DNA from 4 places in the Romboutsia lituseburensis genome. Region 2 is predicted to be linked to each of the others. Evidence: riboswitches for the same ligand, from Rfam matches in the RefSeq annotation. Region 2 holds a riboswitch; each other region holds the start of a gene.
The links. Region 2 has a riboswitch for cobalamin ahead of NWE74_RS14335 (FecCD family ABC transporter permease). Riboswitches for the same ligand answer to the same signal wherever they lie in the genome.
Positions count from the first base shown of each region.

Region 1: it holds a riboswitch for cobalamin, as region 2 does, so the genes downstream of both, NWE74_RS09520 (response regulator transcription factor) here and NWE74_RS14335 (FecCD family ABC transporter permease) in region 2, are expected to answer to the same signal.
Region 3: it holds a riboswitch for cobalamin, as region 2 does, so the genes downstream of both, NWE74_RS03975 (FecCD family ABC transporter permease) here and NWE74_RS14335 (FecCD family ABC transporter permease) in region 2, are expected to answer to the same signal.
Region 4: it holds a riboswitch for cobalamin, as region 2 does, so the genes downstream of both, NWE74_RS03905 (ABC transporter substrate-binding protein) here and NWE74_RS14335 (FecCD family ABC transporter permease) in region 2, are expected to answer to the same signal.

Region 1 is NZ_JANQBQ010000001.1:1,973,985-1,977,203, forward strand. Features, by position in the region: gene NWE74_RS09515 (sensor histidine kinase) at 1-1,148, opposite strand, end outside; gene NWE74_RS09520 (response regulator transcription factor) at 1,148-1,837, opposite strand; cobalamin riboswitch at 2,068-2,250, opposite strand; gene NWE74_RS09525 (energy-coupling factor ABC transporter substrate-binding protein) at 2,288-2,599, opposite strand; gene NWE74_RS09530 (energy-coupling factor ABC transporter permease) at 2,571-3,219, opposite strand, start outside.
Region 2 is NZ_JANQBQ010000001.1:2,946,005-2,949,223, reverse strand. Features, by position in the region: gene NWE74_RS14340 (ABC transporter ATP-binding protein) at 1-160, opposite strand, end outside; gene NWE74_RS14335 (FecCD family ABC transporter permease) at 160-1,242, opposite strand; cobalamin riboswitch at 1,386-1,533, opposite strand; gene NWE74_RS14330 (ATP-binding cassette domain-containing protein) at 1,703-2,644, opposite strand; gene NWE74_RS14325 (ABC transporter ATP-binding protein) at 2,637-3,219, opposite strand, start outside.
Region 3 is NZ_JANQBQ010000001.1:790,349-793,567, forward strand. Features, by position in the region: gene NWE74_RS03970 (ABC transporter ATP-binding protein) at 1-542, opposite strand, end outside; gene NWE74_RS03975 (FecCD family ABC transporter permease) at 551-1,573, opposite strand; cobalamin riboswitch at 1,717-1,890, opposite strand; gene NWE74_RS03980 (hypothetical protein) at 2,317-3,219, opposite strand, start outside.
Region 4 is NZ_JANQBQ010000001.1:771,700-774,918, reverse strand. Features, by position in the region: gene NWE74_RS03910 (aminotransferase class V-fold PLP-dependent enzyme) at 1-1,001, shown strand, start outside; cobalamin riboswitch at 1,203-1,376, shown strand; gene NWE74_RS03905 (ABC transporter substrate-binding protein) at 1,528-2,436, shown strand; gene NWE74_RS03900 (helix-turn-helix domain-containing protein) at 2,477-3,219, opposite strand, start outside.

The sequences.
Region 1 (3,219 bases), 970 kb from region 2:
TTAAATGCATTATCTAGTAGTATCACCAAAACTTGTATTATTCTATTATAATTAGTAAATACAACAGATTTATCACCTTCAATTTTTTTGACATTTAAATTTATATCTAAGTCATTTGCAATCACTTCAAACTTTTCATATATTTCTTCTAAAATATCATTTAAATCTACTTTATCTTTCTTTACTGATACATTACCTGCTTGAAGATTAGATAACTCTAGCATGTCCTTTATTAATACTTCTAATCTCATCGATTCTCTTAATATCATACTATAATATTTTTTCCTATCTAATTTATCTGAAAATGCATCATCATTTAACATTTCTGCTACTGCTCTTATAGATGTTACTGGAGTCTTTAATTCATGTGAAATGTTAGCTACATAATCTTTTCTCATTTGATCTAATAATCTAGCTTCCTTATCATTTTGTTCTAACCTTAATGTTAGTTCATTAAAAGCTCTAGCTAAATCACCTATCTCATCATCTTGACTTTCTTTTATCCTTACAGAATAATCCCCTTTTGCCATAGACATTGTAGCCTTAGTCATATCATCTAAGGGTTTAAACCATTTTTTACTTGATAAGTATATAGGTATAATAGTAGATGTTAAAACTAAAACTACACTTATCATTAATACAATATAAAATCCTACAAATAAATCTGCAAAATCTTTTGTAAGCTTTATAACAAATATGGCACCAACAATTTTGCCGTCTTGCTTTATAGGCTCTCCTACAATTATGGAGTCTCCCTTTAATCCATAAACTTTAGTTACACCTTTTATTGAATTTCCTCCCAAAACTGTATTTATGTATGGTTCTAATCCTTGTTTTATTTTTATATCATCAATTATAATTCCATCTTCTCTTTTAGGATATATTTTACATATTGATTGTTTAGAATTATCATATCCTTTTATAATAACATCATTTCCTAATATATTTTGAAGTCTATCAGACAATTTACTAGCCACAATATCATATTGATATATTGTATCTTCTACTTTCTGCTGGATTTCTTCTAATTTAATTTTTAAAAAGTATTGTTTCAAAGTTATACTACAAAATAATATCATAACTGAAACAGCAACTATACTAGCAATGCCTATCGTTCTAAATATTTTTTTAAATAGTGAATGATTCATTAAGACACCTCAAATCTATATCCCACACCATATATAGATTTAATTTCCCAATCAGAGTCATATGAACTTATTTTTTTTCTTAATCTTTTAATTTGAGTATCTACTACTCTAGTATCCCCAAAATAATCATATCCCCAAACTTCTGACAATATAAAGTCTCTTGTCAATGTCTTTCCTGGATTTGATGCTAGCATATAAAATATCTTAATTTCTTTAGGTGTAATACTAACTGGATGCTTATTTATATATACTTCGTGACTTTCTAAATTTATTTCAAGGTTTTTATGTTTTATTAAATCACTTTTTTTATACGAATTTGCGCTAGTTACTCGTCTTAAAACGGTTTTTATTCTTATTACTACCTCTCTTGGCGAAAATGGTTTAGTTATATAATCATCTGCCCCCATTTCAAGTCCAGTTATTCGGTCTATAGTCTCACCTTTTGCTGTCAACATAATAATTGGAACATTACTTACTTTTCTAATTTCTTTACATACTTCAGTTCCAAACATCTTTGGCATCATTAAATCTAATAATATAAAATCAGGATTATATTCTTCAAATTTTTTTAACCCATCGATTCCATCGTATGCTGATACATAATCCATACCTTCTAATTTTAAATACTCCCCAACTGTTTCATGTATTGATTCTTGATCATCACATATTAAAATTAAAGTCTTTTTCAAAATTACTCACTCCTTTATCCCCTTGTAGCCATTTAACCTCTTGCTATAAAGATACTAACATAAAAAATGCTTTAGCAATACAGCTAAAGCATTTTTTATGATTAAATCATTTATTTTATTAAAAATAGGTTAAGGGCAAAATTAAAAGCTCAATCAAACGGGGATGAGCTTAGTATACCTATATAATAAATATTCATATAGTCAGTAAGAACCTTCCTCATCCCCGAAGAAATCCTTTATATATTATAGGTAGATATCCTGGCTTAGCTTCATCCTACTAGTTTACCTTCCCGTGAAATTATCACAGTGGTTTAACAAACGTTCGTCCACATTACAGTAGCGGGTGCTGCAAAGGATTTTAACCTTTTTCCCTATTAATCTCTTTTTAGAGAGCCTATAATAGATTTAATTTTATAATAAAATGCTTTATAATATATATTATACATGCATTTACTTGGCTTTTCTACTACCTAAATAATATCCTATGATTCCAGCTCCTAAAGCTGCCTGAGTAGCAAATAGTAAACTTTCTATTTCTCCACTAGGTGGCTCATATAAACTACTAAACCAAGGCTTATAGTCTGGAGATATTTCTGTTATTGCATCCTCTGCTTGACCATCAGCTCCACCATATTCTGCTCCTGGTTTTAATACTAAAGGAGTCACTATAAGAGCAACTGCTATTAAAAGCATTATAAAGTTGTTTTTATTAGCTTTTTTATTATCTTTATTTTTATTTGCCTGTTTCGCATTTGTACTCATCGTAGTCTACTCCTTCCTCTTCTCTTTGTGTGATCATGTTATATATTATACTTGTTAATATACCTTCACCTATTGCTATAGGTATTTGAGTTAAGAAGAATATTCCTAAGAATTTAACTAAAGATGCCATAACTCCACCAGATGCATCTGGAAACGCTAATGCTAGTTGAGTTGCTGTTACTGTATATGTAGCTAAGCATCCTAATGCAGAAGATATAAATACATTAAATCTAGTATTTACATTAAACTTTTTAAGTAATTTATATAGTCCATATGTAACTAAGGCTCCTACAACTGCCATTGAGAATCCATTAGCTCCTAAAGTTGTTAACCCACCATGTGCTAAAAGTATAGCTTGGAATAAAAGTACTATTGTTCCTAAAACAACCATTACACTTGGTCCAAATAATATAGCTCCTAGTCCTATCCCTGTTGGATGTGAGCAACTTCCTGTTAATGATGGTATTTTTAGCGCTGATAATACGAATACAAATGCACCACATAGCGCTAATAATACTTTCTTTTTAGGATTTTCTTTAAGTATTTTTGTGATATTTTTTAATCCTATTAAAAAACACGGTATAAATATTAAACTCCATGCAATAGACCACTTTGGAGGT
Region 2 (3,219 bases):
GCTTTAAGTTCCTATATATACATTTTAGAAAAGTTGATTTTCCGCTTCCATTAGGCCCTATTATTCCAATAAATTCTTTTTTATTTACATCTATATCTATACCCTTTAATATATGCTTATTACCAATTTTTACATAAATATTTTCAGTTTTTATATTCATTAGTTTTTGCCTCCAAATCCATACGTCTTTTTAACCATTAACCAAATAAAACATGGTGCCCCTATCATTGATATTAATATTCCTATAGGTATCTCCGTTCCTTTTATAATAGTTCTAGATAGTACGTCTGCCCATATTAAAAATATAGCTCCTAATATAGCTCCTATTGGTATTATCTTTTTATGATCTGTTCCAAAAATCATTCTTACCATGTGTGGTATTACTAAACCAACAAATCCAATCATACCTGATGCATATACTAATGTACCTATCATTAAAGAGGTTACTATTAAATATAAATGTCTATATTTATGTAAATCTGTACCTAATGTTATTGAGACTTCATCTCCTAGTAACATTAAATTTAAAGTTCTATATTGTGTTATGAAAAATACGGTTCCTAATAAAATAGTAGGTAATATGAATTGTATTTCGTTCCAATCAGCTCCTGCTAAGCTTCCCATTAGCCAAAACGTTATGCTTTGCATTCCCTCAGCATTATTTGCAAAATATACAATAAAACTAGAAAATGCACTACAAACAGAGCTCAATGCCATTCCAGCCAAAAGAAGTTTTATTGAATTTGACCTTCCACCTATATTAGATATTAATAATACAAGCATAGATATAATAAATGCACCTATAAATCCACAAACACCTATTGCATTTGTTCCAAATATACTACCGACTCCAAACATAACTGCAACTGTCGCACCTAAAGATGCGCCTGATGATACACCTAATATATAAGGGTCTGCCAATGGGTTTTTAACTATAGCTTGCATTACTATTCCTACAACTGATAGTCCGATTCCTACCCCTATAGATAAAATAATTCTTGGTAATCTAATCAACCATACAACATCATTTACCGCTGGATCTATAACTATATTTAGATTAAATAATTTATTAAATATAATCTCATAGACTTCTTTTATACTTATATCTACAGATCCTATAGTAACAGATACCCCTATAGATAAAAGTAGAATTGCTATTAGTACTAATGATGTAATAATATAAATCGGCATTGATTGTATTATGCTTTTCTTCTCACATTGTATATGTATCTCTTTCTCCATTTCTAATCTCCTAGTCACTAAATTATCGCATTACATATAGATTAGTATAAGGATACTCCGCAAAGTTTTTCATATATTTTTTATTAAATATCATGTAATATCACCCTTTATACCGAAGAGTATCGATATTTTTAATATTATAAAAGTATCCTGACTTATAGATCATCACTTCAACTTACCTTCCCAGAATATATATCCAGTGGATTTTATAGTTTCAGCTTCCTAATTACAGTAGCGGCACTGTGTGGAAATTTCATCCATCTTCCTTTTTTAATATTATCCATATAGTAATTTAATTACTTAAGTATAATTATATTGTAAATATGCATATATAGCCATATTTATACATAATTTTATAAATTCTTTTTATATTATCTTTAAATATGTAAATAAATATCTTTTTAATTTAAATAAAAAAAATAGTGATTATAATTAACATGTATATTATAATCACTATTTTTTATACTATATTTAACCTATTATTAAATAATCGAATTTCACTTTGTGATAAATATACATAATGATCTTTATATACTTCTATCCATTCTGGCTCTTCTTTAGAGTAATCATGTATTGATTGACTATACTTAATCTTTTGTCTAGACTTTGTTTTTCTAGGGTCTGGTATTGGTATTGATGATAATAACGACTTTGTATATGGGTGTATAGGATTACTATATAACTCATTTGCTGTAGCTAACTCTACTAATTTGCCATTATACATTACACCGATTCTGTCACTTATATGTTTAATCATGGATAAATCATGAGCTATGAATAGGCAAGTTGAACTTGTTTCTTTTTTTAATTTTTTAAATAAATTTACTATCTGAGCTTGAATAGAAACATCAAGAGATGCAATTGGTTCATCTGCTATTATAAATTCTGGATCTATACAAATTGCTCTAGCTATTTGTATTCTTTGTCGCTGACCACCTGAAAATTCACTTGGATATTTATTTATACTACTTTCATCTAATCCTACTAATTGTAAAACCTGTTTTACTTTTTCATGTCTTTGTTCTTTATTTTTATAAATTTTTTGTATTTTTAATGGCTCTGCTATTATATCACCAACTTTCATTCTTGGATTTAAAGCTGATGAAGAATCTTGAAATATTATTTGCATATTTTTATTTATAATTTTTTTTTCTTTTTTATATACTTTTCTGTCAGTAATACATTTATCTCTATATATTATCTTGCCGTTAGTTGGTTTATAAATATTCATTATACACCTTCCTATAGTAGATTTTCCTGATCCTGATTCCCCTACCAATCCAAAAATTTCACCTTTATAAATATCAAATGATATATCATCTACAGCCCTTATCATATTTTTTTTATCCAGCTTAAAATATTGTTTTAAATTTTTTATCTGTAAGATTTTCTCCTTATTCATTGCTAACCCTCTTTTCTGATTTATTAAATCTACTTTTATTAAATTCAGGTGCTTTTTCGTGAAGTAACCAAGTTGCAGCACTATGTTTTTCACTTATTTTAAACATAGGTGGCTCTTCAAAATAATCAATTTTTAAAGCATTCTCATTTCTACAAGCAAATGCATCTCCTTTAGGAGGATTTATCAAATCTGGAGGCATACCAGGTATGCTGTATAAAAAATCCACGTCATTTTTAATATCAGGTAATGAGTTTAAAAGTCCTCTTGTATAAGGATGTTTCGCATTATAAAATATATCTTCCGCCGTTCCTACTTCAACTATCTTTCCTGCATACATAACAGCTACTCTATCTGCAATTTCAGCTACTACTCCTAAATCATGTGTTATAAATATGATAGAAATACCTGTTTTATCCTGTAAGCTTTTAATTAACTCAATTATTTGTGATTGAATAGTAACATCTAATGCAGTTGTTGGTTCATCAGCTATAAGTATCTTTGGATTACATGCTAGGGCTATTGCTATTACTATCCTTTGTCTCATTCCTCCTGAAAAATGATGGGGATATTGCTTG
Region 3 (3,219 bases), 2.2 Mb from region 2:
ACTAAATGTTGCAGTAATTCTATCTGATGCTTTAAATCTAGATGATTTGTAGGTTCATCCAATAATATAATTTCAGGATTTTGAGCAAATGTTCTAGCTAAAAATACTCTTTGTAATTGTCCTCCTGACAACTCACTTATCATTTTATCTTTTATATCATAAAGTCCGACTTTTTCTATACTATCAATAACTATATCTCTATCTTCACCTTTTAAAGATTGAAATGGACCTTTTAAATAAGCATATCTTCCCAGCGATACTGTTTCATAAATTGTATAAGGAAAATATATTTGAGATATTTGGCTCATTAAAGCCACTTTTGTAGCTAATTCTTTCCTATTAAATGTATTAACTTCTTTACCATCTATCTTTATACTTCCTCTATAATCAATTATATTTGCAATAGACTTAAGTAAAGTACTCTTTCCACAACCATTTGGCCCTATTATACAAATATTTTCACCTTTTTTAACTTCAAAATTTACATTTTTTATAATGTCATTATTATCATATCCGCAATAAAGCTCTTTGACTTCTAGCATTTTCTTACCTACCCTTTTTTATTATTAAAATAAACATATGCAAAGAATGGCGCTCCTATAAGAGCCGTTATAGCACCTACTGGCAGTTCTTGTGGTGATACTATAGTTCTAGATATAAGATCTGTTATAACCATTAAGCATCCTCCAAATATAAAAGACATTGGTATCACATATGTATGTTTTGACCCAAATACCTTTCTAACTATATGTGGTGCAATTAAATCAACAAATCCTATCGTTCCACTTAAGGCTACTGCTGAGCCTGTTAAAGTTGCCGATAATATAAATAAGTGCTTTTTAACCTTAGCAGTATCTACACCAACAGCTTTTGCTTGCTCTTCTCCAAACGTTAAAATATCCATCTCTTTAGTATACTTTAATACACCTATCATTCCTATTAACAAAAATGGTACAAGGACTTTTACGTATGACCATCCTTTCATGGAAAAACTTCCCATCTGCCACATTGTAATACTTTTTATATCTTCACTAAACAAAGCTGTTATTGTTGTCAAAAGAGCATTTACGAATAATGAAAGTACCATTCCTGCAAGTATTATAGTATTATTCGACATTGTTTTATCTACTTTTTGGCTAAATACTATTACTAAATAAACAGTCAAAAGACCTGATAAAAAACCAATTAACGGAAGTGTTAAGGTTCCTAATAGTGGTATTGATATTCCAAGAACTATAACCAATCCTGCACCTAGTGATGCACCTGATGATACACCTAGAGTATAAGGTGATGCTAACTCATTTTTTAATATAGACTGAACTACTGCACCACTTACAGATAAACAGCCTCCAACCATAAATGCTAATAAAACTCTTGGAAATCTTATAGACCATATTATTGATACATCTTTAGGGTTTATATTATCTATTAAAGGAATGTTAAACATTTTATTTAATAATATATTAGCTGTATCTAACAAATTAATATTAGAACTTCCTATAGATATTCCCATGCAAATTATTAAAAACACTATTGGTATGCATACTAAGGATAAACTTTTTCTCCTAATCATATTTTGAATTACCTTTCTAGTTGATTGTTTAGGGTGTTTTATTAAGTTTTTGACATATTCAAAAAGACATACCTAAAGGGCATGCCTGTTTAAATCAATTACTAAATTACAATTGAAAATCACACTAATCCCCACCCTCAGAAGGTACTAGTTAGATTTTAGGCAGTTCTCCCGGCTCAACTTCGTCCTACTTTCAAACCTTCCCGATTAATCAGTGGTATTTTAGATTTCGTCCGTTTTACGGTTACTGGGGTAGCTTAGAGATTTAATCTAATTCCCTATTAAGTCACATTGACACCTAATATCTTAATATGTACTTATATTATTTATTATATATAATCATTCTACATATATCAACTGTAATAGATTTTATTAATTTCTTATTTAATCTATAAAAATTAAAAGACCATCCATAATAAAAATATCCTGGATAGTCTTTTTTAACTAGATGCTATAAATTTTGATAACTACAAACTATTTAAGTACCTTTGCAAGAGCTAAACTGCATACTGCAATTATTGATGTCCAAGCTACACCCATAAATATCCATGCTGTTGTAGTCACTTTTAACATCTCCTTTTATAAAAATTTTATTATTCCTAGTTTTGTAAAAATGGTTAATTATTAATTAAATGTGATGTTCTTTCTTTCTATAAATATATTCTCTCATCGACTAAAATGTATCGTATTTTACCATTAATTAACCTATTTTACAAACTATTAACAATTTCATTTAATATTCTTTAGTTTGTTATATCTTTTCCCTTATATGTTTTATAGCTATGTAAAAACTCTCTACTGTTAAATATATACTTGCCTCCTATTTGAGTATAATATGCCCCTGTTGAGTCATAAATTTCTTTTACTTTTTGAGTTAAGTTTTTATGATAATATCTAAGTTCCTTAAATTCTTTTTTAAGTTTGTCTGCTGTCATCCACACTTTATTAGAAGTTATGTCTGCTAATTTAATATTATCAAATTGAGAATTATTTTTTTGAGAGTACACATAAAGTTCAGCTAGCAATTCTTGTAAATTCTCATTCGTAAGATCGTGTTTTAACTTTTTGTATAGTATAGCACCCATTGAATCTATACCCTTTTCTTCCAGTCTTTCTTGTTTTATTAATGCATCTAGTGGCTGTCTTTTTATATATACATAAGAATTTTCTTCTAATATATATGTACCCCTATGATATTTTGCAGGTCTATGAATAACAAGAATTGGGCTATACTCACCATTAGTTTCATCTTCATTTTTATCAACTATTTCAGATTTATTTTTAACTTCATACTCGCTAGATATTGATCCATATCTAGACTTCTGATTTAAAGAATAAATTTCATTATCTTCTATATAGTTTATTATTTCTTTAACATATTCTTTATCTATAATATTATTTAAGTTCTCAGTATTATTTACATAGTTTTGAGATAATTCATCTTTTAAATTATTTATATCCTCTATTTTTATATTAAAGACTAAACACATATTTAATAATCTATTTTCTATATCATTTATATCAACATTTATAAATGGTTCTATTTCGTTAAAATATTCATAATTCTTTATTTGCAAAATTTGATTTAGGATGTTCATATGATTTATTGAACTATTTCTATCAAATAAATACTTATTTACACTTTC
Region 4 (3,219 bases), 2.2 Mb from region 2:
ATACAACTGAAGGAATAAACTTATTAGCAAATGTATTAATAAAGGATAAAAATGAAAAAGTGTTGACTACTAGAATGGAACATCATGCTAATGACTTACCTTGGAGAAAAGTAGCTACTGTAGAATATATAGATGTTGATGAATTAGGAAGAGTTAATATAAATGATATAGAAAAAAATTTGATAGAAAATAATGGTGAGATTAAATATGTAAGTATAACTGGAGCATCAAATGTAACTGGATACACAAACCCTATTAATGAGATTGCGAAAATATCCCATAAATATAATGCGAAAATAATAGTTGATGGAGCTCAGCTTATAGCACATAAAAAGGTAGATATGAAAGGTAGAACACCAGAAGAGCAAATAGACTTTTTAGTATTTTCTGCTCATAAAGCGTATGCTCCTTATGGAAGTGGAGCAATAGTGGGATTAACCGAAGAGCTATCACAAGCAGAACCATTTCTAAGAGGTGGTGGATGTGTTGATGTAGTAAGTGATTATGGTGTTGTATGGAGTGAACCACCTCACAAAGATGAAGCTGGAACATCTAATTTTTTAGGTGTAATGGCTATGGTAAGTTCATTAAATCAATTAAGAAATATAGGATTTAGAAATATATCTAGTCATGAAATGCTACTTAAAAATTACTTGATGAAAGAAATGAAAAAGTTAGATAGAGTAATACTTTATGGTGATACAGAGTATACGGATGATAGATTGGGTGTAATTACATTTAATATAGAAGGAATCGAGTTTGATACAGTTGCACATAAATTTGCAGAAGAGTTTGGTATAGCATTGAGATATGCTAAATTCTGTGCTCATCCATATGTAAATAGGCTGCTAGGTATAAGTGACGAAGAAGCTTATGAACATGCAATGGATGAAGACTTAGAACAATATGGAATGGTAAGGTTAAGTTTAGGGTTATATAACACATTAGAAGAAGCTGAAATTTTTATAAGAGCTTTAAAAAGTATAATAAGAAATAACTAATATACGTATGACTTATAATATTTTAAGAAACGTACGAAGCCGTTGTCACTATGAAGAGTAGTGAATACGCAGTGAATTAAGATAAATGAATTTTTTATTAGATATTTGAGAGATTGTGAAAAGAAAAATGGGTATAAATTAGATTATTGAAATAAAGGATTGCAAATACATGAAATATAAGCTACTATAAAAGTGAGAAAAAAGAATAATAAAAGTATTGGTGTTTATTTAACTTAATAGGGAATTAGATTAAAAGTCTAAGCTACCCCAGTAACCGTAAAACTGACGAAATCAAAGATACCACTGAGCAATCGGGAAGGTTTGAAAGTAGAATGAAGTTGAGCCGGGATACCTGCCAATATCTTTAACGTTAATATCTTCTGAGGGTTAGATATTTAACTATATAATAAAGATAAAATCAAAAGCATGCTCTCAAAGCATGCTTTTTTGTTTTTTGTATTAGTATTAAAGTTAAATGAAGAAGTAAAAAATTTATAAGTAGAAATTATAAGTAAGGAGAAAGAAAATGAAAAAGAAACTAACGAGTATATTAGCATTAGTATTAGTAGTTATGCTAGCTACTGTAGGATGTAGCCCAAAAAGTAAAACAATAAAAGATAGAGAAGGTAATGATGTTACACTTCCTAAAAAAATGGATAGAATAATATCAACAGCCCCATCAAACACAGAGGTGCTAGTAGATTTAGGTCTTGCTGATAAATTAGTAGCGGTGGATAAATATTCAACAGATATAGAAGGAATAAACAAAGACATAGAAACAATAGATTTCTTAAATCCAGATGCAGAGGCAATAATAGCTTTAAATCCAGATATAATAATAGCATCAGGACATAATAAAACAGGTTCAAGTGAAGATCCATTTAAACTTATAAAAGAGGCTGGAATAAGCGTAGTTTACATACCAAGTAGTGATAGTATACAAGGAATTTATGATGACATTATGTTTTTAGCAGATATAACTGATAAAAAAGAAAAAGGTCAACAGATAGTAGATAATATGAAAAAAGAAGTAGATGAAATAAAAGCTATAGGTGAAACTATAAAAGATAAGAAAAAAGTTTACTTTGAAATAGGACCAGCACCAAATCTATATAGTTTTGGGAATTCAACATTCTTAAATGAAATGATAGAATTAGTTGGAGCAGAAAATGCATTTAAAGATGAAAAATCATGGATAAGTCCAAGTGAAGAATCAGTGATAGATAAAAATCCAGATGTAATATTAACTAATGTAGACTATATTAAAAATCCTTTAGATGAAATTAAATCTCGTAATGGTTGGAGCAATATAACTGCAGTTAAAGATAATAAAGTATTTTTAATAGATAAAAATTCATCATCTCGTCCATCACATCACGCTATAAAAGCTCTTAAGGAAATGGCAGTAGCAATTTACCCTGAAAGTTATAAGTAGAAATAAAATAACACCTGTATTTTACAGGTGTTATTTTTGTTTAATCATAAATCGATTTTGAATATTCAGTAGGTGAAATCCCAAAATTAGATTTAAATTTTTTTGAAAAATAATGAATTGATGAAAATCCTAGAATTTCAGAAATTTCACTGAGTGTATATGTAGAGTTTTTAATAAGCTCCTTGCTTTTGTTAAGCTTAAGGTCATTAATATAATTTTTTACAGTATTATTCATATTCTTTTTAAATAAAGAGTGTAGCATAGATGGACTAATACAAAAATGTCGGCATAAATTATCGACTGAAAGTTTTTCATATAAATGATTATCTATAAATTTTAGGATTTCATTTAGCAAATTATTTTCATAAGTTTGTTGCATATGAGTAGTTGGTCTAGATTGAAAATAAGAATTCTCTAATCTAAGTGTTTGTATAATAAGTTGCTTTAAATAACAAAGTGATAAATCGTTAGAGTATATACTCTTGCTAGAAAGTTCTTCTATTAGTTTTCCAACAAGAGAATAAGAGTCTCTTTGCAATGTAAAGACCTTATTACATAATAACTCATGATGATTAAAGTCCATATTAAAATTAATTGTTAAATAAGAACTACTAGAATCTAGAGTTGATTGAGTATGAAATTGAAGAGGAGCATAAAAAATTAAATCTCCTTGTTCTAATTCATACTTTTTATCATCTACAGTAGTAGATAATAAACCTTTATCAACATAAGTTAACTCCCAATATGGATGGGTCTCTCCGGAAAAATTATAGTTTATACCTT